Regions from separate parts of the Fulvimarina fulva genome, predicted to be linked through region 2. Evidence: predicted binding sites of a transcription regulator. Region 2 holds the regulator's gene; the other holds the start of a gene.

Region 1 (4,296 bases), on a different contig from region 2:
GCCTAGCTGTGGAGCCTCATCAGGTCGTTCCGGTCCAGGCCCCATCGGCTGATGGGGGTGGTCGAGTGATTGCGCCCTGCGGCCGATGCCAATTGTCGCTTTCGAGCATCCCGGTCGTCGACAGTATCGACGCCCTGTCTTCGAAGCGGCCAGCGTCCTCTTAGCTTGGTCGGTCAGCGATCCGCGCGAGGAGCTCATCGAGAATCAGGCGCTCGCCGGGCGAGAGCGTCTCGACGTCATTAAGATGGGCACGCAATCCCAGTGCGAGCGAGGTGACGCCAGCGGTCGAGTGGACCGATGGGTCCAGAGTGATGGACGCGAGGACGGCTTCGCCTGCGAGGTGCGAAAGGCTTGGGTCGCGCTCGTCTTCGGGCGTCGCAAGCAGCGATGCGACGGTTCCCAGCCCTGCTGCATGGACAAGGCCGACCGCGCGCTCGATGGGACCGTCATCGAGCGGCATGAGGTGGGCGAGGGCGGCTGACTTCCTTACCTAAGCGAGCGCCGACAAGCAGGCTGTACACTTTCCAAACGAAAAGGGCGGCCCCGAAGGACCGCCCCATATTGATCAGGTGCGATGTGCGCTTGAGCGAATGGCTTCTTAGAAGTCCATACCGCCACCTGAAACCGGGCCTGCCCGGTTTCAGCACTTATTTCAGAATGGGCGGTTTCATGAACTTCCTGGAAGCCGGATGGCTTCTTAGAAGTCCATACCGCCCATGCCACCCATGCCGCCCATGCCGCCGGCCGGCATTCCGCCGCCGCCGTTGTCCTTCTTCGGCGCTTCCGAGATCATGGCCTCGGTGGTGACGAGAAGGCCAGCAACCGAAGCTGCATCCTGCAGGGCCGAACGGACGACCTTGACCGGATCGACGATGCCCATCTGGATCATGTCGCCATATTCGCCGGTCTGGGCGTTGTAGCCGAAGGAGGTGGACTCGTTCTCGAGGATCTTGCCGACAACGATCGAGCCTTCGCCGCCCGCGTTCTGCACGATCTGACGGATCGGAGCCTGCAGCGCCTTGCGGACGATGGAGATACCGGCGTCCTGATCGGCGTTGGCACCCGTGATGTCGAGGGCGTGGGACGCACGCAGCAGCGCGACGCCGCCGCCGGCCACGATACCTTCTTCAACGGCCGCGCGGGTCGCGTTGAGGGCGTCGTCGACGCGGTCCTTCTTTTCTTTCACTTCGACTTCCGTCGAACCGCCGACGCGGATGACCGCAACGCCGCCTGCGAGCTTGGCGAGACGCTCCTGGAGCTTCTCACGGTCGTAGTCCGAGGTGGTTTCCTCGATCTGCGCCTTGATCTGGCCGACACGGGCCTTGATCTGCTCGGCTTCACCGGCACCATCGACGATCGTGGTGTTTTCCTTGGTGATCGAGACCTTCTTGGCGCGGCCGAGCATGTCGAGGGTGACGTTCTCGAGCTTGATGCCGACGTCTTCCGAGACAACCGTGCCGCCCGTGAGGATCGCGATGTCCTCGAGCATGGCCTTGCGGCGATCGCCGAAGCCCGGTGCCTTTACGGCAGCGATCTTCAGGCCGCCACGGAGCTTGTTGACGACGAGCGTTGCGAGCGCTTCGCCTTCGACGTCCTCACCGATGATGACGAGCGGCTTCGAGGACTGAACGACCGATTCCAGAACCGGCAGCATGGCCTGAAGGTTGGAGAGCTTCTTCTCGTGAAGGAGAATGTAAGCGTCTTCCAGCTCGGCGACCATCTTCTCGCCGTTGGTCACGAAGTACGGCGACAGGTAGCCGCGGTCGAACTGCATGCCTTCGACGACTTCGAGCTCTGTCTCGGCGGTCTTGGCTTCCTCGACGGTGATAACACCTTCGTTGCCGACCTTCTGCATGGCGGCGGCGATCATCTCGCCGATTTCCTTCTCGCCATTGGCAGAGATCGTGCCAACCTGCGCGACCTCGTCAGAGGTGTCGATCGAGCGGGCACTGGAACCGAGCGCGTCGACGACCTTGGCGACGGCCGCGTCGATGCCGCGCTTGACGTCCATCGGGTTCATGCCGGCTGCAACGGCCTTGGCACCTTCGCGAACGATCGCCTGGGCGAGAACGGTCGCGGTGGTCGTGCCGTCACCGGCCTTGTCGTTGGTCTTCGAGGCCACTTCGCGCACCATCTGCGCGCCCATGTTCTCGAACTTGTCCTCGAGCTCGATTTCCTTGGCGACCGAAACGCCGTCCTTGGTGATGCGCGGAGCGCCGAAGGACTTGTCGATCACGACGTTACGACCCTTCGGGCCGAGCGTCACCTTCACCGCGTCGGCGAGGATGTCGACGCCGCGCAGCATGCGTTCGCGGGCGTCGCGGCCGAACTTGACTTCTTTAGCTGCCATGTGGGTTTCTCCTCAGCGTGCCGTCAAAGGCCACGCTTTGTTGAATTGAATTGGGAAGAGTTCGAAAGGCTTGAGGGCCGGCTGTTCAGCCGACGATGCCCATGATGTCGGACTCTTTCATGATGAGCAGGTCTTCGCCGTTCAGCTTGACCTCGGTGCCCGACCACTTGCCGAAGAGGACGCGGTCGCCCTTCTTGACGTCGAGTTCGATGATCTTGCCGCTGTCGTCGCGCGCGCCGGAACCGACGGCGACGATCTCGCCTTCCTGCGGCTTTTCCTTCGCCGTGTCCGGGATGATGATCCCGCCGGCGGTCTTTGCTTCGGACTCGACGCGGCGAACGAGCACGCGGTCGTGAAGCGGACGGAAGTTCGCATCTGCCATGTTCTTAGAACCCTTGTTGTGCGACATGCCGGACCCTTTTTGAAGGTTTAGGCATCCGGCTCGGTAAACTTTTAGCACTCACCAGAGGCGAGTGCTAACGGCGGCGGAGATAGGGGAGGAAGCGCGGTCCCGTCAAGCGGTGTGGTGCAAAAAATGTCGCAGCCCGCCCCGGATGTGGAGGCCACGGCCCCGAACCACAAGTGCCAGCCTTGACCCGGCTCTCCATATGCCCCTAACGCCAAGGGGACACACCGGAACAAAGGAACCGTGATGGCCGACGCGACCGCCGAAAACAGCCGGAGGATCGAGACGCTGATGGACGTCGCCCACGGGTATGGCGCCATCATCTGCGACGTCTGGGGGGTCGTTCACAACGGAGTTGCGAAATTCCCCGCCGCCGAGGAGGCCCTGCTTTCGGCGCGGCACAAGGGCTTGAAGGTGGTGCTTCTCACCAATTCGCCGCGCCCCCGTGACGGCGTCGTCGCCCAGCTCGCTGGCATGGGCTTCGACGAGAACGCCTATGACCATATCGTGACCTCGGGCGATGCGACGCGCGAGCTGATTGCCAAGGGCGAGGGCCCGATCCATCATATCGGGCCGGAGCGTGATCTCGACCTCTTCGCCGATCTGGGCGTCGAGCGTGTGGCGCTGGAAGAGGCGACGCGTGTGGTGGTGACAGGCCTCTTCGACGACGAGAACGAGACGCCCGACGACTATCGCAAACTGTTGAGGGAGCTGCGCGATCGCGAGCTGCCGATGATCTGCGCCAATCCAGACATCGTGGTGCAGCGCGGCGAGAAGATGATCTATTGCGCCGGGTCGATCGCCCGCGAATATGCATCGCTGGGCGGCGAGGTTGCCTTTGCCGGCAAACCCCATACGCCGATCTATGAACTTGCCGCCGAGCGGATCGGCTTCGACAAGAACGCGCGGCACCGGATCCTGGCGATCGGCGACGGCATGCCCACCGATATCCGCGGCGCGCAGTCCTTCGGCGTCGATGTCCTCTTCATTACGCTCGGCATTCATAGCGAGGAGCTGGATTCGACGGATCCGAGCGCAGACAGCGTGACGCGGCTGATGGAGAAGAATTGCCTGACCGCGCGCTATTTCATGCCGGCTCTGAGGTAATGTCGACTGTGCGTTCCGAAGCAATACGGCGCCTCGGTTCGGTGGCGGACTGCCCCGAAACCCTGAAGGGCGGTGTCGTCGCCATCGGCAATTTCGATGGCGTTCACCGGGGGCATCGGGCGGTCCTGGAAAAGGCCGCCGAGATCGGCGCGGCGGAGGACCGTCCGCTCCTGTGCCTCACTTTCGAGCCTCATCCGCGCACGGTGTTCGTGCCGGACAAGCCGGTCGCCCGGATCACGCCGGCGCCGATGAAGGCGCATATTCTCGAAATTCTCGGCTTCGACGCGGTGATCGAGCAGCCATTCACGAAGGATTTCGCCGGTATCGCGCCGGAAGCCTTCGAACAGGACATTCTTCTCGATGCGCTGGGCGCGGCCCATGTGGTGGCCGGCTTCGATTTCCATTACGGCGCGAAACGGTCGGGCACGCCGGA
Region 2 (4,296 bases):
GCGGTCATGGCGATGCCGATCGTCGGCGCATTGATCGCCAAACGCGGATCGCGAGATGTCACAGTCGGAACGCAAGTCATCTTCGCGCTCGCCATCGCCTGCCTCACAACCGCCCCTCACCCCGCACTCGCGGGATTGGCGGTTTTCGTCTTCGGCATCGGGCTCGGCGGCATGGATGTCGCGATCAATGCGAATGCGGTGTCGGTCGAGCGTCACATGGATCGGGCGATCATGTCGTCCTGCCATGGCTTCTGGTCCCTCGGCGCCTTCGCCGGAGCCGGGCTTGGTGGCACGCTGATCGAAACCTTCGGTCCGGTCGGGCACACCCTCATCGTCGCAAGCTTTGCCCTTCTGACGCTGCTCTATGTGGCGCCAAACATGCTGGACGACAGACAGGCCCCCCTGCCCAAGGACACGACGGCGGCCCGCCTACCGATGCGGGACATGCTCGCAGCCCAGCGCACGCCGCTGCTTCTCGCAATCGCCATTGGTCTCGTTGCCCTCGGTGGTTTCGTCCAGGAAGGCGTGGTCATCGACTGGAGCGCGGTTTACCTGCGCGACGAGCTTGGCGTCACGCTCGCGGCCTCCGGCTTTGGTTTTGCGGCCTTTTCAGCAACGATGGCGCTGTTTCGCTTCATCGGAGACGGAATTCGCGAGCGCTATGGCGCCGTCAGAACCGTTCGCGTCTCCCTGATGATCGCCCTTTGCGGTCTCGTCGTGCTGATCTTCGCGAGCTCGCTGCCGACCGCCCTGATCGGTTTCCTCATTCTCGGCATCGGCTTGTCGAATGTCGTTCCGATCGCCTTTTCCGCCGCCGGAAACCTGAAGGGCCTCGCCGACGGCACCGGCATCTCCATTGCCTCCGCGATCGCTTATTCCGGCGGTCTGATCGCCCCTGCCCTCGTCGGGATCGTTGCCGCTGCCTATGGGTTTTCGACGATCTTCGCTGCCCTTGCCACGATTACCGTTGCGATCATGGCGTCGGCGAAGCTCCTGAAAAGGGCCGACCGCGACAGGGCGTGAGCCACAAACGAAAAACCCCCGAAGCCGATTCGGCTCCGGGGGCTGTCGAAAATTCATTCCGCATCAAGCGGTTGCTCAGAGAGAGCTGCCTGGCGCACTGGCCTGACCGGTGGTCTGCTCGGTCGCATCGTCATGGCCCATGGCGGGCTCGCTCGGCTTTGCGGCACCCTGCTTCGGGCCGCCCTTGGCAACGCCGACCATCGCCGGACGCAGCACCCGTTCGCCGATCGCGTAGCCGGCCTGAACGACCTGAACGACCGTGTTGTTCGGAACTTCCGGGTTCGGCACTTCGAACATAGCCTGATGGAAGTTCGGATCGAACTTCTGCCCTTCGGGATCGAGCTTCTTGACGCCGTGTTTTTCCAGCGAGGTCTGAAGCCCCCGCTCGGTCATCTCAACACCCTCGATCAGCGCGGTCAGGCCATTCTCGCCGCCGGCGCGGGCTTCTTCCGGCACCGCGTCGACGGCACGACGCAGATTGTCAGCGACCGAGAGCATGTCGCGCGCAAAGTTCGTCACCGCGTAACTGCGGGCGTCCTTCACCTCGCGTTCGGTCCGGCGACGCAGATTTTCCATGTCGGCGGCAAGCCGGAGCAGGCGCTCCTTCACATCGGCGTTTTCCGTTTCAAGCTCGATGATGCGCGCCTCGTAGCGCTCGGTGACGCCATCGCCCTCATCACTGGCTTCGGCGTCTTCGAAAGCGAGCGTCTCGTCGTCCTCGTTTTCGAGATTGGCGAATTCGCTTCTGCCGGTATCGCTCATCATGCCTCGACTGGTCCTTCGTGCATCGTGTCTTGCCCCGAGAACGCCAGGCCGCTTCGATCCGTGTTGAGCGGACCGCAGTGCGGAGCGTCGGGAAATGTCAGTATCTCGACCGCGCATATCGAATTGACGCGCCGGAAAATCAAGCCTTCGCACAGCGCTCCCCGCGATCTTCCCTCAGGGCCTCGACAGAAGCCGGGAGACCAGACGTGCCGTGTAATCGACCATCGGCACGATCCGGCGATAGTTGAGGCGCGTCGGCCCGATGACGCCGACGGCGCCGATCACCCGTTCGTAGCCGCCGCCGGTCGCCTCCTTCTCGTAGGGAGCAACGACGAGCGAGGAGCCGGACAGGGAAAAGAGGTTGTTTTCCTTGCCGATGAAGATGCGAACGCCATCGCCCTTCTCGGCAAGCCCCAGGAGTTCGATCATCCCGCTCTTGGTTTCCAGATCGTCGAAAAGCAGCCGAAGCCGTTCGAGATCCTCGGCCGCGGTCACGTTTTCGAGGAGGTTCGCGCGGCCACGTACGATGAGACGGGAAGGCTGATCTCCGCCAGCGCCCGACCAGACCGCGAGCCCCTGCTCCACCAGCTGCTGGGACAGAACGTCCAGCGCGGCATTGGTCTCGGTCTTCAGCTGGTCGATCCGCGCCCGCGCCTCTTTGAGCGTGCGGCCCGCCACATGGGCGTTGAGGAAGTTTCCGGCCTCTGTCAGCTGGGAATGGGTGACGCCCGTTGGCAGATCGAACAGGCGGTTTTCAACTTCTCCGTTGACGCCGACCAGCACCGCGAGCGCCCTGGTTGGCTCGAGACGGATGAATTCGATGTGCTTCAGTCTCAGGTCGGACGTCGCCGTCAACACGATCCCGGCCCCCCGAGACAGGCCGGAGAGCAGCTGGCTCGCCTCGGTCAGGAGCGAATCGAACGGTCTGCCGTCGCCGGCAAGACGAACTTTCTCCTCGATCTCCTCGCGTTCGGAGGCGGCGAGATCGCCGACCTCCAGAAAGGCGTCGACGAAGAAGCGCAGGCCGAGTTCCGTCGGCATGCGTCCCGCGCTGATATGGGGCGAATAGATGAGTCCGAGCGCCTCCAGATCGCTCATCACATTGCGGACCGAAGCGGGAGACAGCGAAGTGGTCAAGAGTTTGGAGAGCATGCGCGAGCCGACGGGCTCGCCCTGATCGAGATAGCTTTCGACGATCAGCTTGAAGATCTCGCGCGAGCGAGCGTCAAGCGGCTGGGGCATGTCGCCGAGCGGGTGCTTCAATTCGGTCATGGCTGAAGAGACTAGATAGTTTCGCGCAGTGATGAAACGGGCTTCGTCCGTTTTCATGTGGGTATCGATCGTTTCCCATGAAGGGCGGATCTGTGGATCGCCTGAGGCTTTTCGATCACTCGATCCCCTGAGAGGCGCGTTTTTGCTGGCGTTCAGCCTCTGCGGATCACGCCATCGCGGTCCAGGAGCTTCGGATCTCCGACTGCGATGAAGAAGCCGTTCGCGAAAACGTCTTCCCGCCTGATGCGCGTGCGTCCGTAAAGCCCGTAGAGAAAGGGTTCGCCGGAAGGCGTGACGACGCAGCCGCCGGCCGCGAGAAGAACCCCGTGACCAGCCGCCGTGTCCCACTGCATGGTCCGGTTGAAGCGCGGATAGAGATCGCCCCTGCCTTCCGCCAAGAGGCAGAGCTTCAGGGAGGAGCCTATGGCGATCGTTCCGGCGATGTCGAGGCCGTCGAGATAATCTTTCGTGGTGCTGCTCAGATGGTTGCGGCTCACCAACGCCTCGACCCGCTCGGGCGCCTCGCGCACGGCGAGCCTGATCGTCTCCCCGTTTCGCTCCACCGTCGGCTCAAGTCCGAGACCGCCGGAATAGATCTCGCCGGTCGCCGGAACACCGACGCAGCCGAAGACCGGCACGCCGTTTTCGACGATCGCGATGTTCACCGTGTAGTCGGGTTTACCGGCGATATAGCTTTTCGTGCCGTCGAGCGGGTCGACGAGCAGGAACCGGTCCCCGATCTCCGGCACGCGGCCCGCCGAAAAGCGCTCTTCGGCAACGATGGGGATCGACGACCGTGCCTCGATATGGGCAGTGATCGCGCGTTCCGCCGCACGGTCGGCCATGGTGACCGGCGAGGCATCGTCCTTGTATTCGACATGGACATCGGCATTGAGGGCCATGATTGCGTCCATCCCGGCTTTCACGGCCAGAATGATGTCTTGCGGGTCGATGTCCGCCGTTATCGCGCCCGGCAAATCGCTTCTCCGCAGATGGCCCTCAAAGGAGGAGACGTTAAGACGATCCGAGCAGTTTGGAAACCGCCTATTCGGCGGCTTCCTTGGTCACTTCTTCGTCGGGTCCCCCGACCTTCGCCGGCACATAGTTGAGAACCGGGCCAAGCCAGCGTTCGATCTCCGCTACTGGCATACCCTTGCGGGCCGCATAATCCTCGACCTGATCCCGCTCGACCTTGGCGACGCCGAAGTAATGGGATTCCGGATGGCCGATATAGAG

The links. Region 2 encodes HrcA, which represses chaperone genes, less so after heat shock. Its sites were predicted from a motif close to GTTAGCACTCNCNNNNNGNGAGTGCTAAC; they were not measured.
Region 1: a site for HrcA is predicted at 2,803-2,831, ahead of groES (co-chaperone GroES). Genes of this name have one in related genera too.

What each region holds. Positions count from the first base shown of each region.
Region 1 is NZ_JBDJAC010000012.1:28,438-32,733, reverse strand. Features, by position in the region: gene ABDX79_RS15550 (hypothetical protein) at 161-460, opposite strand; gene groL (chaperonin GroEL) at 698-2,350, opposite strand; gene groES (co-chaperone GroES) at 2,436-2,732, opposite strand; gene ABDX79_RS15535 (TIGR01459 family HAD-type hydrolase) at 3,003-3,863, shown strand; gene ABDX79_RS15530 (bifunctional riboflavin kinase/FAD synthetase) at 3,863-4,296, shown strand, end outside.
Region 2 is NZ_JBDJAC010000011.1:138,776-143,071, reverse strand. Features, by position in the region: gene ABDX79_RS15370 (MFS transporter) at 1-1,023, shown strand, start outside; gene grpE (nucleotide exchange factor GrpE) at 1,099-1,785, opposite strand; gene hrcA (heat-inducible transcriptional repressor HrcA) at 1,963-3,060, opposite strand; gene ABDX79_RS15355 (3'(2'),5'-bisphosphate nucleotidase CysQ family protein) at 3,213-4,037, opposite strand; gene metH (methionine synthase) at 4,105-4,296, opposite strand, start outside.